DNA from 3 places in the Hydrogenophaga taeniospiralis genome. Region 2 is predicted to be linked to each of the others. Evidence: predicted binding sites of a transcription regulator. Region 2 holds the regulator's gene; each other region holds the start of a gene.
What was found. The regulator sigma-54, encoded in region 2, starts transcription at its own class of promoters, with help from an activator protein. The targets are predictions, from matches to a motif close to TGGCANGNAANCTGCTTT.
Positions count from the first base shown of each region.

Region 1 (3,242 bases), 1.1 Mb from region 2:
CACCTTGTCGAACAGCTCACGCATAGCGGGCCACCACCTCGTAGTCGCCGCCGAGCGCGAGCACCTCCTGTTCGCCGCGCAGCACATGGCCGGGCAACAGGCCGGGGAACACCAGCACCTTGCAGGTCGGTACCAGCGCCTCGAACACCCAGTCGCCGAAGCAGGCGGCGTCTTCGGGCGAGAGGCTGAACGACACGATGTTGTTCAGGCGCACGGTGCAGCGGCGCAACTGGAGGCTTCCGTTGATCAGCTGCTCTTCGCAGCGGTTGCTGCCGCGCCAGAGGTGCAGATGTTCGCTGGGCGCGGCATCGCCGGGCAGCGGGAAGCGCTGCAGGGCCCATTGGCAGAACTCGTAGAGCAGGTCGAGCTGCTGCAGGATGTTGTTGCTGTGGTGTCGGCTGGCCGCTTTCTCTTCAAGGTAACCCACCCAGGCCGGCGAGGGAAAGCGCTCCAGCGGCGCCTTGTGGTAGCTCGGCACGAGGCCGAAGCGGCTTTCCACCCAGCCCTTGAGCACGGCGCCGGCCGGGCCGTTGGCGTCCATGCCCCAGCCCTGCAGCAGGGTGCGCCAGCTGCTGCGCCAGCGCCGCTGCTCGGCGGGGCCCATGGCCGCGAGCGCCTGGGGATCGGGTTTGCGCAGGCCGAAGGCGGTGGCCAGGTAGTGCACAAACATGTCGCCCGCCTCGTTCAGGTCGCGGCTACGCTCCAGCAGCGCGAACAGCCCGGCCTGGGTCTGCCGCACGCCGGCGATCGACAGGCGCGTGGGGTGGGCGTTGAAGCCGGTGCTGGCGAGCACCGGCGCCGGCACGCCGACGAGGTTGGTGCTGTACCAGCGGTGGGGCTGATCCGGTCCATCGTCCATGGCCTGGTGGGTGGGGGCAGACACCGGCGCGGCGCCGGAAGATCGGCCTCAGACCGGGCGGTTTTCGTTCGGGTTTCGCACCGGGCCCATGAGCGCCAGGCCCTCATCGTAGGTGATGGTGTCGAAGGTCACGTCGAACTTGAGCGCGGCGTCGGCGATGGCGTCGAGCTTGCCGGCCGTGTCCTTCTTCTTCAGGTCGCCCTTTTCCAGATAGAACAGGTCGAGCAGTTCGTTGTAGACCGTGGCCTCGTCGATCGGCAACACATAGAACATCGCGCCCTTGTAGGGCACCTGGTACTTCTTCGACAGGTCGATGTTGTTGCAGAACAGGAAGTACTTGCCACCGGCGCTGAGCGTGTCGCCCAGCACCTCGGCCACGTCCTTGAGGTGTTCGAAGCTCAGCAGGTAGCCGGCGAAAAAGGGCAGGTGCTTGTCGCCCACCTTGGCCACGGCCATGGCCTGGGTGCACAGCAGCTCGGGCGGGCGGGCCTCGTCGGCCAGCTTGGGCGCGAAGCGCAACGCCAGCTCGCCGCGAAAGCCCACGCGACCGAACTGGTTGGTGGGTGCCTTGAGCAGGGGGTTGAGCAGGCGCCCCTCACTCTCCAGGCGGGCAAACGCGGTGTCGTCGATCTCTTTGCGTTCCAGGGTGGCGGTCATGAAGCTTCCTTCGGTTGGGTCTACAGGGTGGGAGACGGGGTGTTCGTCACCGTGCTGTATCAGCAATGACCGTACCAGGCGCCCAGCCGGTGTGTGGCCCTGCAAACCCGACACAAACCCGACCCGACCCGCCCGCGCGCTGGATTTTTTGCGACGCGATTCGCCGTTTTGTCGGGAAGTGGACAAACCCCGGAAACCCGCTCGCAAGGCCCCGAAAAACGCCGTTTCCCCTATGGAGAGAGGGCCTTGGCGCACGGTGGCCAAGGCATGGCACGGAAGCTGCAATGAGAGGCCTGCGCGGACACCAGTCCGGCCAGGCGTGAACCCAAGAATAAGAGCAATAGGCACGAAAGGCTGACCCAGTCGCGGCTACGCAAGCTTAGGTTTTTCAACCCTTCCTGAATGGAGTACTGCAATGGCCAAACTTCGGCAAATCGCCTTCTACGGCAAAGGTGGCATCGGTAAATCGACCACGTCTCAAAACACACTGGCTGCTCTGTCCGACCTCGGCCAGAAAATCCTCATCGTCGGCTGCGACCCCAAGGCCGACTCGACCCGCCTGATCCTGCACGCCAAGGCCCAAGACACCATCCTCTCGCTGGCCGCTGAAGCCGGTTCGGTGGAGGACCTGGAGCTCGAAGACGTGATGAAGATCGGCTACAAGGACATCCGCTGCGTGGAATCCGGCGGCCCCGAGCCAGGCGTCGGCTGCGCTGGCCGCGGTGTGATCACCTCGATCAACTTCCTGGAAGAAAACGGCGCCTACGACGGTGTGGACTACGTGTCCTACGACGTGCTGGGTGACGTGGTGTGCGGCGGCTTCGCCATGCCCATCCGCGAAAACAAGGCGCAGGAAATCTACATCGTGATGTCGGGCGAGATGATGGCCATGTACGCGGCCAACAACATCTCCAAGGGCATTCTGAAGTACGCCAACTCGGGCGGCGTGCGCCTGGGTGGCCTGGTCTGCAACGAGCGCCAGACCGACAAGGAACTGGAACTGGCCGAAGCGCTGGCCGGCATGCTGGGCAGCAAGCTCATCCACTTCGTGCCGCGCGACAACATCGTGCAACACGCCGAGCTGCGCCGCATGACCGTGATCGAGTACGCGCCCGACTCCAAGCAGGCCGCCGAGTACCGCACCCTGGCCTCGAAGATCCACAACAACGCTGGCAACGGCACCATCCCCACCCCCATCACCATGGACCAGCTCGAGGACATGCTGATGGAGTTCGGGATCATGCAAGCGATCGACGAGTCCGAAGTCGGCAAGGCCGCTGCGGCCGCCGCCGCCCTGGCTGCCGCCTGAACGGCCCATCCGTCGGCCCACAAGCCCGACCCGCCTGGCCCGTGCCGGTGGGTCGGCCTTGATCACCCAAGCAAAACCAAATATCCATTGGAGTTACCCCATGACTGCCACAGTTGAAGACCGCAAGGCCACGAACAAAGCCTTGATTGATGAAGTGCTGAAGGCCTATCCGGAAAAGATGGCCAAGCGCAGGGCGAAGCACCTGGGCACGTTCGAAGAAGGCAAGCCGGACTGCGGCGTCAAGTCCAACATCAAGTCCCTGCCGGGCGTCATGACCATCCGCGGTTGTGCCTACGCCGGCTCCAAGGGCGTGGTGTGGGGGCCCATCAAGGACATGGTCCACATCAGCCACGGCCCGGTGGGCTGCGGCCAGTACAGCTGGGCCGCGCGCCGCAACTACTACATCGGCACCACTGG
Region 1 is NZ_JAHBAG010000001.1:2,552,395-2,555,636, forward strand. Features, by position in the region: gene draG (ADP-ribosyl-[dinitrogen reductase] hydrolase) at 1-24, opposite strand, end outside; gene KIH07_RS12335 (NAD(+)--dinitrogen-reductase ADP-D-ribosyltransferase) at 17-883, opposite strand; gene KIH07_RS12340 (hypothetical protein) at 908-1,516, opposite strand; gene nifH (nitrogenase iron protein) at 1,932-2,825, shown strand; gene nifD (nitrogenase molybdenum-iron protein alpha chain) at 2,926-3,242, shown strand, end outside.
Region 1: the regulator sigma-54 is predicted to act here: its motif matches at 1,785-1,802, upstream of nifH (nitrogenase iron protein).

Region 2 (3,242 bases):
GCTGGACGGGCAGCGCATCGAGGCGCTGCCCATTCACCGGCGGGCCCGGCTGGGCCTGGGCTACCTGCCGCAGGAAGCCTCCATCTTTCGCAAGCTCACGGTGGAGCAGAACGTGCGAGCCGTGCTGGAGTTGCAGCGCGACGAGGACGGCAAACCCCTGTCCGCCACCGAGATCACGCACCGGTTGGACGAGCTGCTCAAGGACCTGCGGGTGGACCATCTGCGCGACTCGCCCGCGCCCTCGCTCTCCGGCGGGGAGCGGCGCCGGGTGGAGATTGCCCGCGCGCTGGCCACCCGGCCGCGCTTCATTCTGCTGGACGAACCGTTTGCCGGTATTGATCCGATCGCCGTGATCGAGATCCAGCACATCATTGGCTTCCTGAAATCGCGTGGCATCGGGGTACTGATCACCGACCACAACGTGCGCGAGACCCTGGGTATCTGCGATCACGCCTACATCATCAGCGACGGACAGGTGCTCGCCAGCGGCACCACGGCCGAGATCGTGGAGAACGCCGAAGTGCGCCGGGTGTACCTCGGCGAGCATTTCAGGATGTGATGCATGGGGCGCTTGTGTGTCTCATGCCCGCCGGCCCGACCCGGCTCCCGCACCGCTGCGCGACCCGCGCGCCGGGTCGCTGTCCCTCCGTTTTGCCGGCCTGACGCATGAAACAAGGCCTGTCGCTGCGCGTCTCCCAGCATCTGGCGCTCACGCCCCAGCTGCAGCAGTCGATCCGTCTGCTGCAGCTGTCCACGCTGGAGATGGCGCAGGAGGTCGAGCAGATGCTCGACGAGAACCCGTTTCTGGAGCGCACCGAGGAGCTCGCCGAACGCGAGGCGTTTGGTCTGGAGCAGATCGACGCGCCGGTGAGCGCGGGCGAGCAGATCGCCGAAGCCACGGTGGCGGCTGCCAGCGACCTGGCCCCGGCCGCCGAATTCGACGGCCCGTTGCCGCCTGCGTCGTCCACCGTGTCGCCGGTCGACGGCGGCGAAGGCGGTGAGGGCGAGGCGCTGGAGAGCCGGCTCGATGGCGCCGCGCCGATGGAAGAGAGCTGGGAAGGCGACGGCACGGTCGAGATGGCGCCCGATGACAGCGAGTGGGGCGGCGACGCGCCGCCGCGCAACAACAACTCGTCGGGCGACGACGACGAAACCGCCAGCGCCGCCGACCTCGCGCGCGTGCCCGTCAGCCTGCAGGACCACCTGCACGACCAGGCCCGCTGCCTGCGCCTGAGCGACGAGGACAGCGCCGCGCTGTATTTCCTGATCGAGTCGCTCAACGACGACGGTTACCTCGAAGAGCGCCTGTCCGAGCTGGCTGGCGCCTGGTTGCGGCTCTCGGCCCCGCCGGGCAAGCCGGTCGATCCGCAGGAGCACCTGGAGGAACTCGAAGCGCTCGAACAGCGCCTGGGCGTGGCGCTGCAGCTGCTGCAACACATGGAGCCTTCGGGTGTGGGCGCGCGCGACCTGGGCGAATGCCTGCGCCTGCAGATCCTGGAGCTGCGCAACAGCCCCGAGGCGCGGGCCGCGCTGGCCATCTGCAGCCAGCCGCTGGAGCTCATGGCCAAGCGCGACATCAAGCGCCTGTGCAACCTGTGTGGCCTGGACGACGCCACCGTGCGCGCCGCCCTGGCCTTGATCGCCCGGCTCGAACCCAAGCCCGGGCGCCGCTTCGTCGATGTCGAGCGCAACGTGGTCGTGCCCGACGTCATCGTCACCCGCGCCGGGCGCGGCTTCAAGGTCCAGCTCAACGCCGAGGTCATGCCGCGCCTGCGCGTGCACGACGTGTACGCCAATGCCATGCGGCAGAACCGGGGCGGACGCGACAACGGCGGCGAAGCCGGCCACGCCGCCATGCAGCAGCGGCTGCAGGAAGCCCGCTGGTTCATCAAGAACATCCAGCAGCGCTTCGACACCATCCTGCGCGTCTCCAGCGCCATCGTCGAGCGCCAGCGCAACTTCTTCATGCACGGCGAACTCGCCATGCGCCCGCTGGTGCTGCGCGAGATCGCCGACGAACTCGGCCTGCACGAGTCCACCATCAGCCGCGTGACCACCGCCAAATACATGGCCACGCCCTTCGGCACCTACGAACTGAAGTATTTCTTCGGCTCCAGCCTGGGCACCGAAACCGGCGGCAACGCATCGAGCACTGCGGTGCGCGCGCTGCTCAAGCAATTCATCGCCTCCGAAGAGCCGGGCAAGCCGCTGTCGGACAACCAGCTCTCCGACCTGCTGCGCGAGCAGGGCATCGAGTGCGCGCGCCGCACCGTGGCCAAGTACCGTGAGGCCTTGCGCATCGCGCCAGCGAACCTGCGCAAAGCGCTCTGAACACCCCCTGCCGTGAACCAACTCCAACTCTTTCTTCCCTGCGCCGCCGGCGTCGAGGACTTCCTCGCCGCCGAGGTGCAGCGCATCACCAACGAGCCGCTGGCTTTCAAGGCGCGTGGCGGCGTGGGGGTGCGGGCATCGTGGCGCGACGCCATGCGCCTGAACCTGCACAGCCGCCTGACGCAGCGCGTGCTGGTGCAGCTCTGGCACGGCGAGTACCGCAACGAGAACGACCTGTACAACGCCGCGGGCGACGTGGCCTGGGAAATCTGGTTCACCCCGGCGCAGACCATCAAGGTCGAGATCACCGCGCAGCACAGCCCGCTGACCTCGCTCAACTTTGCCGCGCTCAAGATCAAGGACGCCATCTGCGACCGCTTCCGTGCCAAGCGCGGCGAGCGCCCCAGCGTGGACACCACCTGGCCCGACGTGCGCATCTACGCCCACCTCACCACCGACAGCGTCACGCTCTACATCGACACCTCGGGTGAGCCGCTGTTCAAGCGCGGCTGGCGCGAAGACAAGGGCGACGCGCCGCTGAAGGAAACCCTGGCCGCCGCCATGATCGCCGCCACCGGCTGGGACGCCTGCGCCGACCAGCCGCTCGACGACATTCCCCCGCTCTACGACCCCTGCTGCGGCAGTGGCACGGTGGTGATCGAAGCCGCGCAGATCGCACTGAACATTCCGCCCGGCCTGCTGCGCCGTTTCGCGTTTGAAAAGATGCTGCCGTTCCAGGCCCACGTGTGGCAGGCCATCCGGGACGATGCCGTGCGCCAGCAGCGCGAGTGGCCGGCGGGCCACGCGCCCATCGTCTTCGGCAGCGACGTGTCGTTCCGCATGGTCGACTTCGCGCAGCGCAACGCCGAGCGCGCCGGCGTGGCCCACGCCATCCAGCTGCGCGGCGGTGA
Region 2 is NZ_JAHBAG010000001.1:1,456,361-1,459,602, forward strand. Features, by position in the region: gene lptB (LPS export ABC transporter ATP-binding protein) at 1-559, shown strand, start outside; gene rpoN (RNA polymerase factor sigma-54) at 667-2,331, shown strand; gene KIH07_RS07130 (THUMP domain-containing class I SAM-dependent RNA methyltransferase) at 2,344-3,242, shown strand, end outside.

Region 3 (3,242 bases), 900 kb from region 2:
GTCCTGGTCGACGCCGGCACCGGCGTGGGCGACCTCAGCCTGGACGAGATGGCCCGCGTCAACCATGTCCTGCTCACCCATTCGCACCTGGACCACGTGGCCAGTCTGCCGCTCATGCTCGACGCCGTGGCCGCGCGCCGACTGGCCGCGGGCGCCGAACCGCTGCAGGTGCGCGCCCTGCAGAGCACCATCGACGCCCTCAAGGCCCACATCTTCAACAACCTCATCTGGCCCGACTTCTCCACCATCCCCAGCGCCGACACACCGCTCATGCGCTTCGTGCCCATCACCGTGGGCGAGGTGCTGCAGGTGGGCGGCAAGGCCATCGAAGTGTTGCCCGCCGTGCACACCGTGCCCGCGGTCGGCTTCGCCGCCGCCACCGCCTCGGGCCACTGGGTGTTCAGCGGCGACACCGAGCGCAACCCCGCCTTCTGGCAGCGCATCAACCAGCTGCCCATGGCCCTGCTCATCATCGAAACCGCGTTCAGCGACCGGGAAAAAGACCTCGCCCGGCGCAGCCTGCACCTGGCGCCCGGCACGTTGGCCGAAGAGCTCGACCAGATCGACCGCAACCAGCGTTACCCGATCTACATCACCCACACCAAGCCCGCCGAAACCGGCCTGATCATGGAAGAGATCCGCCGCTTCGACGACAGGCCCAACCGGCCCGACGACGTGCGGCACGACATCCGCTGGCTCAGCGCCGGACAGACCTTCGAGCTGTGACAAAACCGGTCGTCTGCGGGTGGGGTGACAAAAAATGTCAGTCACATCCGGATGCGGCGGGCACAAATTGTCACTTCTGCCGACGAGCTGTGAAAAAGGCCGCGAAAAGCCGGGCATTTCAGGCTGGCACGATCTCTGCTGCTCGGGTACCGTCGTTCTCCCACAACCCCATAGGAGTTTTACTCATGAAGCGTTCCATGCAAAAAGGTTTCACCCTCATCGAATTGATGATCGTGGTGGCCATCATTGGTATTCTGGCCGCCGTGGCCCTGCCGGCTTATCAGGACTACACCGTTCGCGCCCGCGTGACGGAAGGCCTGAGCCTTGCGGGTGACGCCAAGTCGCAAATCGGCACGGGTTCTGCCACCGCCGCCGATCTGGCCGTGACGACCCAAACCTGGAACGACCAGTCCGGTGGCGTCGGTGCCACCAGCAAGTACGTGACCAGCGTGCTCATGACCGAAGCCGCAAATGCCGCAGCGGTTGCCGCTACCACGGGCGAAATCACGATCACCTATTCCACCCTCGTTGGCCCGGTCACCACCGGCACTGACGATCAGCTGGTTCTGTCGCCCTGGATCAAGTACGGTTCTGCTTCCACCGATCAGGTGCAACTGGGCGCTTCCTATGCTGCGGCGGAAACCGGTGCCATTGACTGGAGCTGTCAGTCGGTGACGGAGGCCACCTCAACGGCACGTGGCCGTGCTGCCGCTACTGCGGGCACTTTGAAGGCCAAGTTCGCCCCGAACGAGTGCCGCTAATAACGGTTGCTGGGGTCGCGCGCAGGCGCGACATATAAAAAGAGGCGCTTCATGCGCCTTTTTTTATTTGCCTTTCTGTAAAAAGGTCTCTGACAAAAGTCGCTTTCGAAAGGTCGAAAAATGTCGCATTGGGCAACATTGTCATCTGATGATGTGACTTTGTTCACGAAATTCGTGGGGTTTGCCGCTGGCATGACTCCTGCGGCTAGTGGGTGATCTGCCATTAATGAGTTCCGTCGAGGTCATGATGAACACCAGTGCCCAGAGCGGTTTTACGCTAATCGAGTTGATGATTGTGGTCGCCATCATCGGTATTTTGGCGTCGATTGCATTGCCGGCCTATCAGGACTACACCATCAGGGCCCGGGTGACGGAGGGTGTGGTCCTGGCCGCGGATGCAAAAGCCCAGATTGGTGTCGGGGTGGCGACGCAAACGGACCTTGCCACCGCTGCGCGCGCTTGGAATCAGCAGGCCAATGGCGTCGGTGCGACCAGCAAGTACGTGACGCGGATATCGATGGAAGAGGCGGTGGGCAACACACAGGGCGAGATCACCATTGTGTACGCCGAGACTGTTGGTCCCATTACCCAGGGTGCTAGTGACTCGTTGATTTTGTCGCCGTGGGTCAAATTCGGCTCTGGATCTTCTGATGTGGAACAATTGGGCGCTTCCTTTGGCGCAGGCATCACCGGCGCGATCGACTGGAGTTGTCAGTCCGATACCCGATCGCTTTCAACGATGCGAAACATGGTCGGTTCTTTGGGCACTTTACCGGCAAAATACGCGCCCACGGAATGCCGCTGACAGTTGGTGTCGGCGGCCCCGTGGAGAGACGACCGAAGTACAGCCGCCTATCAAAACAATGGTCAATGGTGAAAAATCTGCGTGAACGCTTCCATGCCGGGGGGGTGCATCTGCTGGCATCGGCGGCAGTGGCATCGCTGGTGGCCGTGCTGGTTTTTGGTTTGTGGTATCCGGACGACTACCGTTACATGGCGGGGGGCAGCGAGCTGCTGGTTCTTATCATGTCGGTTGATGTGGTGCTAGGGCCGTTGTTGACTTTTGCCGTGTTCAACCGCCAGAAGGGCTGGGCCCATCTGAGGCGTGACATAGTGACCATTGCCGTTTTGCAGTTGTCGGCGCTTGCTTACGGCATATACACGGTCAGTATGGCCAGACCAGTTGCCTTGGTGTTCGAATTCGACCGTTTTCGCGTCATTACATCGGCCGAAGTGGTCACTTCCGAGCTGTCTGAAGCCCTTCCGGAATTCCGGCACCTGTCGCTGCTTGGACCGATCACTCTTGCACTGCGCCGGCCAGAGTCGGGCGATGAGCGATCTAATGCCCTGGCCACGGCCATCTTCGACGGCGTTGATACCAGCCAGAGACCAAAGTTCTGGATACCTTATGGTGCGTCCGAACGGGTACTGGCGGTAGAGGCAGGACGGCCGCTAGAGCAGTTGATACAGCAGTATCCAGATGCCGGCCTTGACACCGAAAAACTGCTTAAGAAACAAAATTTGGACCCTCGTGCTATGAAGTTTTTGCCCGTTCGGGCCAAAAACGATGCCGTGGCCGTGGTGCAAGCAGATGGACGGATCGTAGGGTTCCTGCCATACGACGGCTATTTCTGATGAGGGAACAAATGTCTGAATCTAAAGTCGCTTGGCACAGATACCTGTTGCTGCTAGCGATTTATGCCCTGTTGGGCCTGCTCTTTCAGGGCCTGTCTCTATATTTTGGATACAAACGCC
Region 3 is NZ_JAHBAG010000001.1:555,691-558,932, reverse strand. Features, by position in the region: gene KIH07_RS02590 (3',5'-cyclic-nucleotide phosphodiesterase) at 1-726, shown strand, start outside; gene KIH07_RS02585 (pilin) at 912-1,487, shown strand; gene KIH07_RS25445 (pilin) at 1,732-2,292, shown strand; gene tfpZ (TfpX/TfpZ family type IV pilin accessory protein) at 2,358-3,122, shown strand; gene KIH07_RS02570 (sulfatase-like hydrolase/transferase) at 3,134-3,242, shown strand, end outside.
Region 3: the regulator sigma-54 is predicted to act here: its motif matches at 1,676-1,693, upstream of KIH07_RS25445 (pilin).